2 regions of the Nesterenkonia aerolata genome follow, and region 2 is predicted to be linked to the other one. Evidence: riboswitches for the same ligand, from Rfam matches in the RefSeq annotation. Region 2 holds a riboswitch; the other holds the start of a gene.

Region 1 (7,261 bases), on a different contig from region 2:
CGACACCGTCGAGACCTGGATCGAGGACAACGACGCGGATATGGAGCTCGTCACCGAGCACGAGCGGCTTGGCACAGAGCCCGAGACCCTGGACACGATCGGCGTAGAGACACTGCGGGATGTTGAAGCTGACGGCCCCATCGCTGGCCTCCACATCTACGCCGTCGACAGCAGCGGCGAGCTTCCTGATGAGGACCTCGCCCGAGACCTCGCCTACCACGTCTACGACGAGCACTTCGATGAGGAGGAGCTTGCTGAGGCTGGACTCGCTGTGTACGAAGATCATCTTGCCACTGGCGCTCCTGACAGCCACAGCTTCCCCATGGACGATGAGGGTCACCAGCAGTGGCTCGACCAGCAGCAGGAGGTCCGGGACGAAGAAGACTCCGTTGCGGACGCTCAGCTGCTGGAAGGAGAGGGAGTTGAGGAGCTGGTGAGCTTCTTCGGCGACCAGGGCTACAGCATCACCGCTGACGACATCGAGACTGAATACCGAGAAGCTGACAACCGAGTCCAGTTCACCTTGTACTCCGATGACCTCGGCATTTCCAGCAGCGACCGTCTCGACCTCGCCTGGGAGGCTGAGGATCACCTCGAGAGCTTCGCCGAGGACCACGACGAGATCGACGCAGAGACCACCAACATCGCCGTGAGCATCCGTCCATGACCGCTTCGAACGACTTCTTCGAGGAGTGATCCTCACCGCACACGAGTAACCCCCGGAGACCAGATCTCCGGGGGTTTTCTCATTCGAGGAGGATCTGCCGCTCACCGGCCGATGCCTCGGCTCTGCGAGACCTGGCGCGAACGCTCGGCCTGCTTGGCGAACAGTTCGCGGGAGGAGGGCTGACGCTCCTGCTCCTGCTGCTGGGACTGCTCCTCGCGCTCCAGAGACTGCTCCTGCTCCTCACGCTCTGAGGCCTCCCGGGAGTCCCGCTCGGCCTGCTCAGTCTCACGAGCGTCCATCTCGGCAGCCTCGCGCTCTGCGATCTCCTGCTCACGCTGCTGCTCCTCGCGGGCCTCCTGGGCCAGCCGCTCCTGCTCCGCGGCCTCGCGCTGGGCAGCTTCCTGCTCCTGTTCCTGGAGCTGGCGCTCCTGGTCGCGCTCCTGCTGACGCTGCTGCTCGTTGAGCTGCTCCATCAGCCGGTGCTGCTCGGCCTGAGACTTCACGTTGCGAGAGAACTCCGCATCGCCCTGCTGCTGGCGCATCCGCTGCTGAAGCGGGGTTTCGGTCTGTGCCACTGTCGATCACCTATCCATGTATCGGCTGCTGATTGCTGGGCTCACCACCCCGGGTCACACCCGTGGCATGAGCAGTTATCTGGCCGCTAGGGCTCTTATCCCGTCACCGCCACCACAACTGAACGCGATCAGATCAGGAGGGCCTCCGGACCCAGATCGCCTCGGTGCTCGATGATCTTCCGGTTGATGCCACCAAAATTGGGATGCTCGGCTCTGCCGCAACGGTGGAAGCCACCGCGAAAATCATTGCCGAGCCTCACACAAGGTTTGGTGTGATCGTGCTGGACCCGGTGCTGGTGGCCACCAGCGGTGACACGCTCTCCGACGATGATGCCGCTCTGGACATGGTGAATCACCTGCCGAAACACTCGAGCACATGGCCCGGCAAGCCCATGCTCTTGCCCAGCACGGGCCACGAGCGGTCATAGTCAAAGGCGGACACTTGGACCATAACGATCCAGAAATCACCGACGTCGTGGTCATTGACGGTGCGGCGCACTCCTTGAAGGTTCCCCGCGTCACGACCCGCAATACCCACGGCACCGGGTGCACGCTGTCTTCAGCCATTGGTCAAGGGCAGACCGACTTGACCCGTGCCCTGGCCGCTGGAGCAGAATGGGAACTCTCCTACGCTCCGCAGACCGGACACGGACCTGTCCATCACATGGCCATGCGAGCCTAAGCGTCACAGTGTTGTTCACAGCGCTTGTTGCCAGAACTCTGCCTCGAGACGCGAGGCCGTGGCAAAGATCCGTGACAGCTCGGCAAAGCGTTGTTCAGACAACGGCCCCTCACCGGCAAGCGTGTCGAGGTTCTTGATTTCTTCTTCCGAGGCCTTAACGAACTGCGGGTCGATATATGTTTCGATCCATTGCCGATATGGGTGGTCTGGATTATCTTCCAATACGTGGGCGATTTCGGCGCCAATCTCGGCGTATCCAATCAGGCACGGAGACAGCGACACGTACAAATCAAGCAGGGTGCCAGTCACCGCGGTGTCAATCACATAGCGGGTGTATGCCACCGTGCCCAGATCCTCGGGCGTGGCGTTGAGCTCCTCTGGGCTAATACCCCATTCAGCGGTCATCGAGGTATGTAACCCGGTCTCCCAGACAATATTCTTGAGCCCGTCCATGGAGTGCTGAATACCTTCCAAGGTGGTCTGTTTGTACACGGCTAGACCGTAGGCTCGGGCAAAGTGAATCAAAAAGTGGTAGTCCTGAATCAAATAGCGCTGGAACGCTGCCAATTCCAGGGACTCATCAGCGAGTTTGCGGATAAATTCGTGGCGGGTATAGGACTGCCATACCTCAAGATTGGCCTCTTTAAGGTCGTGGAACAAGGTCATGCGTGAATTCCGTTCAGCGGGTATGTGTAGGTGTCATTAAAGAAAGCGAGTTCTAGCTCCACCGCCCGACGGAAGTAGTCGTGAGCAGTCTGGGCATCCTGGGCCCCAGAGCGGTCCGCCTCTTGTTCCAGAAACGTCGCAAAGTCCAGGAAATCGGCGTTATCGTGCAGGGTGATCCACTCGTGATAGATAAAGCTTTCGGGCCGGTTCTGCGGGGCTTTGGCCGCCCAGTCCCGGTAGAGACATTCGGTGACCATCAAGACCGCCACAACGGCACTGTAGTTTTGAGACGCGGCAGCCTCTCGCATCAGATCGCAGAATCCGGCTGCACTCGGGGTGTCCGGAGTAGCAGCGCGGAGCTCATCGCTCACACCCAAAGCCTCGAAGGCCCGCTGGAAGTAGGTGTCCTCGCTGTTAGCCATCTCCCCAGCGAAACTGGCGTAGCGCAACCGTGCTTCGAGGCGATCTGCGGTGGTAATAGCGGCACCAAGCAGTTGCAAGAAGGCTTCAAAAAAGCGGTAGTCTTGGTCCAGATACCCGGCCATGACCTCATCATCAACAGAGCCTTCAAAAAGCTCGGTCACAAACCGGTGGTTAATGGCTTGCTCCCAGGTCTCCCGGTTGGTCTCGAGAAGTTCTTGACTGAATCGTTGGCTCATAGTGTCCTCTCGTCCTTTCCGACGTTGTGTAGAAGCGACTAGAAGAGATCAGAACACGGTCGTGCGACAAGAATGAGGCCTGGCGTTCACCCACTCCACCGGAGCCGAAAGATGTGACCCATCAGAGCACTGACATCCCTTCGCGAATGCTAATTCGATCAGGTTCTCGGGTGTAATCTCAGCCCATTCTCGGGCACCCCGTGTCGTTGAACACTGTATCGAAGGTGCTAGCCAACGTCTAGAGTGCCACGAGCTTAACAGAAACCCGCAGCGACATACTCCCGCAGTATGTCAGCCCTCCTCGGAGCACGAGACAATCTCGCACGTGTTCCTGGGTGCGATCACCGGGTGCGAGCAAAACCGTGGGATGGGGACGTCGGATCGCCAGTGGCATGTGCGTGGAAGGCCACCGTCTCCTGTGGGACAGACCGGTAGCGTCGACAATGGGGGCGCCCGCAGGGCGATGACCGTGCTATATATGGTCCGCACGGAACACGCAAGCCTTACCGAACGTGTTCTCCTCGAATCTGATCACCCGCAGGTCACCAAGCCTGTTGCGTATCTGATGCTCACGCTGGTGCCGTGACGATCCGGGTGTTTTGGTGACTGTCGATCTCGACTTATTCCATCCCCAAGACACCGTACCGATCGACGTACTCAACATGACGGAGTAGCACTAAACCGGCTCATCGTAATTGAGAGTGTAGAACTGGTCTGAAGCCACCGGACTCGAGCAGACATCTCGCGATGTAGTGCGTGAGGTTGCGGAACCCCAGCGCTGACCCGCGTAGATGTTCGAGCCTGCCATTGATCGCTTCAGTAGGCCCGTTCGACGTTCCCGGTCGGGTGAAGAACGCCAGGATATCAGCAGCTCGACGCTTCAGAGTCCGTCCTAACCGTTTGAGCTCGACCAGTCCTGTCGGCAGATTCGTCGTCAGATCGTCGATGACTGATTGTAAGAGCTTTGTGCCCTCGTTGCCGTCGTTGGTTCGGTAGGCGCTCACAATGTCTTGATAGACGGCCCAGGTGACTTCGACGGCGGTGAAGTTGGCGTCGGCGAAGAGGCTTACGATCCTCTCCTGCTGTTTGGCCGTGAGCAGATCAGCACCGGTGTGCAGAGTCCTGCGCGCCCGATACAACGGGTCTGTTGCTCGTCCGCGATGCCCGGTGGTCTCCTGCTGAATGCGGCGGCGTACCTCGTCGAGGGCATCACCGGCGAGTTTGACGACGTGGAACGGGTCCATGACTTCGACAGCCTCGGGCAGTTCCTCAACGGAGGCTGTTTTGAAGCCGGAGAATCCGTCCATCGCGACGACGTCGATGCCATCACGCCAGTCTTTCGGTCGGGCTTTCAACCATTGCTTGAACACCTGTTTCGACCGTCCGGGCACCATGTCGAGCAGGCGTGCCGGGCCTGCTTTCTGGCTGATGGGAGTGAGGTCGATGATGACGGTGACGTACTTGTCACCGTGCCTGGTGTGCCGCCAGACGTGTTCGTCGACACCAATGACGCTGACCCCGTCGAACCGGGTCGGGTCGTCGATCAGCAGTCGATGTCCCTGCGCGAGGATCGCGGAGTTCGCGGTGTGCCAGGACACGCCGAGTTTGCGGGCTCTTCGTAATTGAGGTCGAGGGAGTCGAGTCGGCAGAATGTCGTGAGGTCAGGAGATGAGAAAGTAGGCTTGGACACGTCGAGGTCTTTCGGATGGAGTGTGCGAGAACTTCCATCATCGGAAGACCTCGACGTCTATCCGGGCAGCGCCACGCCGTGTCCTGGAATCACTGATCCACACCCTCAATTACGAAGAGCCAGTTATCTCCAAACGGTCTGCGCTTGCCGGCCCTGATCCGGTGCTCGCCATGAACCAGTCGCTTGAGGCTCTCCACCTCGCGCTCCAGCTCCCTGATCCGATCCGCATCGGTCTTCGGCCTGGCTTGGATCTCCTCCTTCCCCGGGCCGATCCCGTGCTTCACGTACAGCCGGCGCTTCGTCTCGGCACTCATCGCCATGCTCATCACCTCTCCAGCCCACGAGACTCACGCTCGGAGCTCTTCTGCAGTGAGGACTCCTTGGCGACCAGCCTCTGGCGAGCCTGCTGATACGCCTCCCTGCTGCGCTCGGGGCTCTGCTCACGAGCCCGATCCTCGGCCGCACGCTGCTTGCCCAGCACGTCGGCACCGACCTTGTGCTCGGATGCCTTCGCACTGTCGTAGCTGGGGACGTAGCCAGCATCGCGTGGCCGCAGATCCGCCTGCAGGGCGTAGACCTGCTTACCTTCGGCCTCAGTGCGGTTGTCCCCGGCCAGCCGTTGCAGCTTCTGGTACTTCTCCGCTGAGAGCTTCGCCCGAACGGCCTTGCCGTCCTTGGCGATCAGATGCAGACCGCGCTGATCCTTCGCAACCGGATCGTCGTGACGCAGCTGGTAGTCGACGTTCGCTGAGCCATCCTCGAGCTCGGTAGCCACAGCCAGCACCTCACGGTCCCTGAGATCCCCGCCCTTGAGAGCGCGGAGACCCTCCTCCTGGCCGGGCTCCCGGGGCATGGGGGCCACAGCCTGCTCGACCGGCTCCGGTGCCGTGCGCTCGTTGTCGCGCTCCTTGAGCTTGGACCACTTGCTGTCCCCGGCCTGAGGCCGCTCCGCCTCGACAGCATCCACGCGAGGCTCTTCAGCCTCAGCCTGCGGGACCTGCGGCGTCTCAACCTCGGGAGTCTCCGGCTCCTTCGGCGCCTTCGCCATGAGGCTGTCGAACCACTGCCGGCTCTCTCGGTCCCACTCGGCCTGCTGGGCGCGGAACTCTTCGAGGTCCTTGGCCTCACGCTCGGCAGCCTCAGCGGCTGCCTCTCGCAGCTCCCGTCGTTCGCGCTCTGCTCGCTGGGTCGGAGACTCCTCAATGGCAGGCTCGGCCGGCGTCTCCACCACAGGAGTCTCTGCTGGCGTCGGCGTCGGTTTGCTCTCCTTGGCCCACTGCTGGAGCATCTGCTCAGCCTCACGCTGAGCCTCCTCGCCGATACGCTGCATGGCCCGCTGGTGCCCCGCACCCGGCCCGCTCACCGGCTTCGCCAGCTCGCGGTTGCGCTCGAGGGCAGCCTCCACGTCTTCGACTCTGTAGCCCTCGCCCAGGCGTGAACCCTTGCGGCGATGAGCGTTGGACGGCTCCTGGATGACGCCGTCCTCGTCGGCCAGCATCATCCCGAAGCTCACGTCGTGAGAGCGCTTGGTGTACTTCGTGATCGTCACACCGCGTTCGCGCCCGACCTGATCCAGCCGCTGCCAGTCCGTCGCACGCTGATCGGCCAGCGTCTCGCGCACCCGACCCTTCAGCTCAATCTCGCTGAACCTCTCTTTCGGGCCCGGGGCTCCGATGTCCGCTGCCGCATCTCGGGTCTGCTCATTGAGCTGATAACGCTCGAACTCTCGCTGGAGTCGGTCCTGCTGCTTCTGCCGAGGTGTCGGCGCATCGTCGGTACGTTCGAGCTTCACCTGCTTCTCCGCGGCCTCGATCCTCTTGCGCAGCTGGTTCGGACTCAGATCCTTCTCAGCGGTGTCGATGACCTGCTGCCGAGCCTCGGCCATGCGCTCCTCAGCCTGGCGGGTGAGTTCGCGCATATCCTCACGCTGCTCGACGCCGAGCTCCTCCAGCACCTTGTCGTGGGTGATGGACAGCCTGGAGTGAGTCACAGCGTCAGAGCGCAGCGACCTTCCCGTCTCAGGATGCACCGCTCCGATGATGATGTGGTTGTGAACGCATCCGGTCCGGCCGTTGACCTCGGTGGCGATCAGTGCGGGGCGGCCATCACCGATCCTCTCGGCAAGTGCCCGGCCACGTCGCTGAGCTTCGTCCCACGACGCCGGATCATCCGGGTCCAGCTCATCGAGTCCGAAGCTCTGCACAATCGGATATGCCTGCACGTACTCCGACTCGTACATGATCTGGCCGCGGTCGTCGCGGGCGAGCACCGGCTCACCGTTCTCGTCGCGGACCTTCTTGCCGGCCTCGTCGAGAACGTGCA
Region 2 (7,261 bases):
GCAGCTTCGCCACAGTGGCCCGTGAGGCCTGGCTGGTGGCCGGACGGACGCTGGCTCCGGAGCACCGCTCCATCATCTTCGAAGTGGTGACCCGCCTGCTGTTCCACGCGATCGTGCTGCTCTCGGTGTACCTACTGCTGGCCGGGCACAACACCCCCGGCGGCGGGTTCGCCGGAGGGCTCATGGCGGGGCTGGCCTTCGTGCTGCGCTACCTGGCCGGAGGGCGCTATGAGCTGGAAGCCGCGATGCGTTTCTCCGCCGGCGGGTTGATGGGCTCGGGCATCGTCGTGGCTTGCGTCTGCGGGATCGCCCCGCTGTTCGTCGGCGGTCAGGTGTTCCAGTCCTTCTACGTGGACCTGGACCTGCCGCTGTTCGGTGAGCAGGCGCTGGTCTCCTCGGTGCTGTTCGACGTCGGGGTCTACCTGGTGGTGATCGGGCTGATCGTGGACGTGCTGCGCAGCCTGGGCTCGGAGATCGACTTGCGCTCGGAAGAGGAGAACCGAGACACCTCCGACTACGGCCACGGCGTCCACGCCGAGACCAGCATGGGGGTGGCCCGATGACGATCAACCTCACCCTGCTCATCGTGATGGGCGTGATGCTGGCCACCGGTGTCTATATGGTGCTGGAGCGGTCGCTGACCCGTGTGGTGCTCGGTGTCATCCTGATCTCCAACGGCGTGAACCTGATGATCATCATGTCCGCCGGCGAGGCGGGGGAGGCCCCGCTGGTGCGGGATCACCTCAGTGCTGATGACTATCTCGATCCGCTGCCTCAGGCGCTGCTGCTGACCGCGATCGTGATCGCCTTCGCCCTGGTCTCCTTCCTGCTGGCGATGGTCTACCGGTCCTGGGTGATCGGACGCCAGGATGAGGTCCTCGATGACCCCGAGGATCGCCGCGTCGCCGAACAGCCGGCTTATGACCCGGAGGAGGACTCCGAGATCCCGACGGAGACCACGGAGTTCGACGCCGTCGCCGTCGGCGAGGAGGCACCGTCCCCGGCTGAGGCGAGATCCGAGCCGGGATCTAAGCCAGGATCTGAACCGGAGTCGAAGCCGGGATCCCGGCGCGCACGTCGTGAACGTCGAGAGGGGAGGAGCTGAGCATGCAGGAAGAGCTGACCGCGCTCATCCCCTTGGCAGTGCTGATCCCGCTGTTCGGATCGGCCTTCGCCTTCGCCTTCTACCGGCAGCAGACGGTCCAGCGCATCGTCACCGTGGCCTCGCTGGTGATCACCATGGCGCTGGAGGTCGCGCTGATCGCCTCGGTGTGGCACGGGGAAACTCTGGCTGTGCATCTGGCCGGGTGGCCCGCGCCCTGGGGCATCTCCATGGTGGTGGACCAGTTCTCCGCGCTGATGCTGGTGGTCTCCTCCTTGATCACCATGGCGGTGCTGCTCTACGCGATCGGTCAGGGTGCCGCTGAAGAGGGCAAAGACTCAGGCCCCGTCTCGATCTTCTACCCCACATACCTGATTCTGGTGGCCGGTGTCTCCAATGCGTTCCTCGCCGGAGACCTGTTCAACCTCTACGTCGGCTTCGAGATCTTCCTGACCGCCTCCTATGTGCTGCTGACGATGGGCGGCGGGGAGCAGCGCATCCGTGCCGGTGTAACCTACGTGGTGGTCTCGATCATCTCCTCGATGCTGTTCCTGATCACCATCGGTGCGATCTACGCGGCCACCGGGACGGTGAACCTGGCTGATCTGGCGCTGAAGCTGGGCGAGTTGGAGAGCCACGTGCAGCTGCTGCTGCATGTGATGCTGTTGGTCGCCTTCGGCATCAAGGCCGCGGTCTTCCCGCTGGCGTTCTGGCTGCCGGACTCCTACCCGACGGCGCCGGCGCCGGTGACCGCCGTGTTCGCCGGGCTGTTGACCAAAGTGGGCATCTACTCGATCATCCGCACGGAGACGCTGCTGTTCCCCGGCACGCAGCTGAACACCGCGCTGCTGCTGGTGGCGCTGCTGACGATGATCGTCGGGATCCTCGGGGCGTTGGTGCAGAGCGATATCAAACGTATGCTCTCCTTCACCCTGATCAGTCATATCGGCTATCTGGTGTTCGGTCTGGCGCTGTCCTCCGTGGTCGGGATGACGGCGACGATCTACTACGTGGCCCACCACATCACGATCCAGACCACGTTGTTCCTGGTCACGGGGCTGATCGAGCGTCGGGCCGGGTCCTCGAACGTGGACCGGCTGGGTGGTCTGGCGAAGCTGTCCCCGCTGCTGGCGATCCTGTTCTTCGTCCCGGCGATGAACCTGGCCGGCATCCCGCCGTTCTCCGGGTTCATCGGCAAGATCGGTATGATCCAGGGCGGTGTCGCCGAGGACACCTGGGTGGCCTGGCTGCTGGTGGCTGGAACTATCGTGACCTCGCTGCTGACCCTGCTGGCAGTGGCCCGCATCTGGACCAGGTCGTTCTGGCGGAAGGCCGAGGACGCTGAGGACCCGGATCCGCTGCTGCTGCCGAAGACTCTGGAGCACGGGCGGGCGGCGAACCGCCGATTGATGCCGATGAATCTTGTGGGGCCCACGGTGTTCCTGGTCGGGCTGACTGTGGCCTTCACAGTGGCCGCCGGGCCGCTGATGGCCTTCTCTCAGCAGGCGGCCCGGGATATGTATGAGCGTGCGCCGTATCTGGAGGCCGTCCTTGGTGAGGAGCGGGTCGACGGCGTGCGGGAGGAGCTGGTGGAGATCGCCTCGCAGGTGCCGGACTTGGAGACCGACGACGACGGCGTCGAGGACTTCGCTCCGGTCACCACGAACACCGAATCGGACTCCGGTGCGGAGAGCTACGGCACCGATGAGGAGGGCAGTGACCGATGAGGCGTCCGAAGACTCCGCTGAAGGCTGAGCTGCCGCTGATCGTCTTCCTGGCCGTGCTGTGGATGGCGGCCTGGCAGTCCTTCACCCTGGGTACCTTCATCCTGGGACTGGTGTATTCGACCATCATCGTCCGGGTGTTCTATCTGCCGCCGCTGCGTGGTTCGGGGCGGTTCAACCCGCTGTGGGCGTTGGTGTTCTCCGTGCGGTTCTTGTGGAAGATGACGGCGGCGTCGTTCCATGTGGCGCATCTGGTGTTCACGCAGGGGCCGAAAGTGGGCGGGTCGATCACCTCGGTGCAGCTGCGCAGCCACGATGACTTCATCGTCACCTTGGTGGGGCACGCGCTGGCGCTGGTCCCCGGTTCTTTGGTGCTGGATGTGGACCGCACGACGGCGACGCTGTACCTGCACTGCCTGGACGTCCGGGATGACGATGATGCCGAGCGCATCCGCCGTGATGCGCTGCGCACGGAGTCCTTGATGATCCGGACGTTGGGGAACCGTTCTGATCTCGCGGTGGTCAAGGCGGAGAAGCGGTTGGGCCGGGTCAGCGGGCTCTCCCGCGATGAGCGGGGGCGGCCTGTGGAGCGCCGGCATCGTGCGCAGAACGGCGATACTGCCCAGAACGGCGGAGGTGGTGAGCGCTGATGCTGCTGGACTACGCCTATTGGATCACGCAGTCGCTGCTGGCGGTGGCGATGCTGTGCGCGGTGTACCGGGTCTTCCGCGGGCCGTCGGTGCTGGACCGAGTGATCTCGGTGGATGTGCTGCTGATCGTGGTGGCGTCGATGTTCCTCACCGATATGGTCATCAATGATTCCCAGGATTACATCGTCTTCGTCGTCGGTACTGCGGTGATCGGTTTCATGGGGGCGGTGGCGATCGCCCGGTTCGTGGCGGTTCGTCGGCCGGAGAGTTGGCAGACCGGCAGCGACCCGCAGGCTGACCCGGGGTTGGGCGGTGCGGTGATGGCGCATGAGCCGGAGGCGCCGAGCACCTCGGAGGAGACGGCGGTGCGCCGGATGCTGCAGGATGATGGGTATGCCGCGCCTGAGCTGCAGGACGCTGAGGAGGTGGCGGACCCGCCGGAGGGGCAGCGCAACACCTCGTGGTTCCAGGCGTTGGCGCGGACCCGGGTTGCCCAGCAGCGGAATTCCGGGGCCGCGGACTCCGACGGCGAGACCGGGGGCGGCTCCGGTGAGGCGACGGAAGAGGAGCGTGGCTGATGCTCGCAGTCGATGCTGAACTGATCCGAGAGATCATCGTGGCGGTGCTGCTGCTGGTGGGCGGACTGATGTCTCTGGCGGCCGGTGTGGGGCTGCTGAGATTCCCGGATCTGCATTCGCGGATGCACGCGGCGACGAAGCCTCAGGTGCTGGGTTTGCTGGCGCTGGTACTGGCCTGCGCGGTGACCTGGGACAGCTGGCCGTGGGTGGGGATCGTGATCTTCGCCTGGATGCTGCAGCTGCTGACGGCGCCGGTGTCTGCGCATATGGTGGGCCGCGCCGGGTATCGGACGAAGCATTTCAAGCCGGAGCGGCTCACCGAGGATGAGCTGGCTGCGGCGGTGGACCGGATCAACCGGTCGGACAGTTCGCGGAAGGCCGCCGATGATCGGCGGGCCATCGACGGCCCCCGCGCCTGACGGCTGTGGTTCAGACCTCGGACTGTTTGCCGTAGGCCTGCTTGATCTTCTCGCGGCCGACCTTCGCCCCGCGCTGCGAGAGCACCTGCACGGTGGCCGAGATCGCGGCGGAGGAGATCGCGAAGACCAGCGCCTTCTTCAGGGTGAACTCCTCGTCGTCGCCGTGCTTCGGCGCTTCCTCACCGGTGGCCTGACGCCAGGCGAACTCGAAGGCCTTCGTCGCGATGATCCCTCCGGCGATCGAGATGCCGGTGCTTAGCGCCTTGTCCAGCAGCTTGTCCATGAGACTCCTTCAGCAGGTCTGTGATGTCCACGTGCATGTCCGTCACCAGCCTAGCCCAGGCAGCCTCGAGCCCCACCTCATCTGGCCCTTTTACTCCCTGATCGGTGCGCCGCACACGGTGGGCTACACGAGGCGGGAAGGCGGTGGGAAAATCGCTGCTGTGGCAGGTGGTCTCCGGGGCGGCACGATGACGTCAACCCGGCGTCTATGGTGCTGCACGGGTGGGGTGAGGACGCCTCGAAGGATCTGGGCCATGTCTTGGACTGGATCAGACGCGGACCGCGGGTCTCTGCGATCGCGTCGGCGACCAGCGGTTTGGCCTGCTTGCCGGGCTGCTGGTGGTCAGCGGTCCCGCAGGCTGAGCCTCCGGGGATCGACGGGAGGGGTGATCACCCGTCGACGGAGCAGTGGGAGGGCATGCTCACATGTACTACTGTGGTGCACGTCATCCAGAGACACGACAGGGGAGCGCGGACGCGCTGAGAGTGGGCCCCAACGGCCCTGACCCTCGAACCTGATCAGGTTAGGACCTGCGCAGGAAGTCGAGCAGTCTCCACGGACGACGAGGTGCGATGCAGGCAGACGGCTCGCACCCGTTGACTTCGTGCTCCTTCGTGCTCGCCGCACGTCGACAGGAGCACCATGAGCACCAGCGCACATCGGACGACATCGCCGCAGACGTCCCCCAAGACGTCACCCCGACGGCTGCGGTGGTCGGTTTCTGACATCGTCGTGGCCTCCACCCTCGCCGTGGCCTGTGGGGTCATCTTCTGGGGTTGGAACCTCAGCTACCACCTGGTCTCGAACCTCTTCGTCGCCTACCCGCCGGCCGCCACCCTGGTGCACGGCATGTGGCTCTTCCCCGCCGTGCTGGGCGCGCTGATCATCCGCCGTCCCGGTGCCGCCCTGTACTGCGAGATGGTCGCCGCCGTCGTCTCCGCTCTGCTGGGCTCCCAGTTCGGACTCACCGTGCTGTCCTCCGGGTTCGTCCAGGGCCTCGGCGCCGAGCTGATCTTCCTGCTGTTCCTCTATCGCCGTCACACAGTCGACGTCGCCATGCTCGCCGGTGGGCTGTCCGGATTCTTCGGCGGAGCGGTCTACCACTGGGTCATCCCCATGTACGCCTTCGCGCCGTTCGAGACCTTCGTCCACATCGGCTGCTTCGCCCTCTCCGGAGCGGTCATCGCCGGCCTGCTGACCTGGTGGGCGGTCCGCGGACTGGCCCGGACGTCGGTGCTGGGCCCCCTGGCCTCCCGGCACGCCCATCGTGAGTCGGTCACCCTGCTCGGAGCGCGACGACGATGAGCGCGAGCCTGAACGATTCGGTGCGTACGACGGCCCGGGGTGCCGCGCTCCGGGCGACCGAGTGGACCTACCAGCACCCCGAACGGGACGCCCCCGCCGTGGCCGGGCTCGATCTGCACATCGCCGCCGGCGAACGGGTGCTGATCGCCGGGGCCTCCGGAGCCGGGAAGACCACGTTCCTGCATGCGGCCGCCGGGGTGCTCCACGCCGACGAGGCGGTGTCCTCCGGTTCGCTGCTCATCGACGGCGTCAGCCCCGAGGACGCCCGTGGGCGGGTGGGGTTGGTCCAGCAGGACCCGGAGGCCCAGGTGGTGCTGTCCCGGATCGGCGACGACGTCGCCTTCGCCGCCGAGAACCTCTCGGTGCCGCGGGAGGAGATCTGGGGGCGGGTGCGGGAGGCCATGGCGCTGGTCGGCCTCGGCGCCGGGCTCGAGCACCCGACTGCGCAGCTCTCCGGGGGACAGAAGCAGCGTCTCGCGCTGGCCGGGATCCTGGCGATGCGTCCCGGGATGCTGCTGCTCGACGAGATCACCGCCCACCTCGACCCGGACGGGGTGGCGCAGATCCGCGACGCCGTCGTCGACGTCGCCGCATCCACCGGCGCCACATTGGTGGTCGTGGAGCACCGGCTCGAGCCGTGGATCGATCACGTCGACACGTTGATCGTCCTCGACTCCGGGTCAGGGGTGCGCCGTCGCGTGCCCGCCTCCGCGCTGCGGGAGGACCCCCATCTGCGGGCCGAGCTCGTCGAGCTGGGACTCTGGGTGCCCGGCCACGACCCTGCCGCCGCACTGCCGGCCTGGCGGCGGCCCGCGACGGGCGGACCGCTGCTCATCGGGGAGCGACTGGCGGTCTCACGGACCCCGCCGCGGCGCAGCTGGCGCCGCACCCCGCCGCCGACCCCGGTGCTCGACGGCGTCGACGTCGCCCTGCACCGCGGGCAGGCGCTCGGGATCGTCGGCCGTAACGGCGCCGGGAAGTCGACCCTGCTGCTCAGCCTCGCCGGCCTGATCCCCGTACACGGCGGCAGCCTACGGGCCTCGGACGCGCTGAAGGGGGAGCACGGCGCCGAGCTGGCCGACTCACCGGACCGGTGGGGATCGACGGAGCTGATCACTCGGATCGGCACCGTGTTCCAGGAACCGGAGCACCAGTTCGTCCGCGGCACCGTCCGGGAGGAGCTGGCGCTGGGACTCCGCC

What was found. A riboswitch is a leader RNA that binds a small molecule or an ion and turns the genes downstream of it on or off. The one in region 2 is predicted to bind thiamine pyrophosphate.
Region 1: linked by a shared signal. The riboswitch ahead of RIL96_RS06600 (TenA family protein) and the one ahead of RIL96_RS05645 (ECF transporter S component) in region 2 are both predicted to bind thiamine pyrophosphate.

What each region holds. Positions count from the first base shown of each region.
Region 1 covers NZ_JAVKGR010000006.1:6,574-13,834, forward strand. The annotation lists gene RIL96_RS06580 (hypothetical protein) at 1-667, shown strand, start outside; gene RIL96_RS06585 (hypothetical protein) at 769-1,242, opposite strand; partial or broken gene thiD (bifunctional hydroxymethylpyrimidine kinase/phosphomethylpyrimidine kinase) at 1,407-1,924, shown strand; gene RIL96_RS06595 (TenA family protein) at 1,940-2,590, opposite strand; gene RIL96_RS06600 (TenA family protein) at 2,587-3,249, opposite strand; TPP riboswitch at 3,368-3,460, opposite strand; partial or broken gene RIL96_RS06605 (ISL3 family transposase) at 3,936-4,868, opposite strand; gene RIL96_RS06610 (hypothetical protein) at 5,029-5,253, opposite strand; gene RIL96_RS06615 (relaxase/mobilization nuclease domain-containing protein) at 5,265-7,261, opposite strand, start outside.
Region 2 covers NZ_JAVKGR010000004.1:126,824-134,084, forward strand. The annotation lists gene RIL96_RS05610 (Na+/H+ antiporter subunit A) at 1-563, shown strand, start outside; gene RIL96_RS05615 (Na(+)/H(+) antiporter subunit C) at 560-1,105, shown strand; gene RIL96_RS05620 (Na+/H+ antiporter subunit D) at 1,108-2,829, shown strand; gene RIL96_RS05625 (Na+/H+ antiporter subunit E) at 2,826-3,476, shown strand; gene RIL96_RS05630 (MrpF/PhaF family protein) at 3,476-4,054, shown strand; gene mnhG (monovalent cation/H(+) antiporter subunit G) at 4,054-4,473, shown strand; gene RIL96_RS05640 (DUF4235 domain-containing protein) at 4,484-4,756, opposite strand; TPP riboswitch at 5,209-5,314, shown strand; gene RIL96_RS05645 (ECF transporter S component) at 5,399-6,061, shown strand; gene RIL96_RS05650 (ATP-binding cassette domain-containing protein) at 6,058-7,261, shown strand, end outside.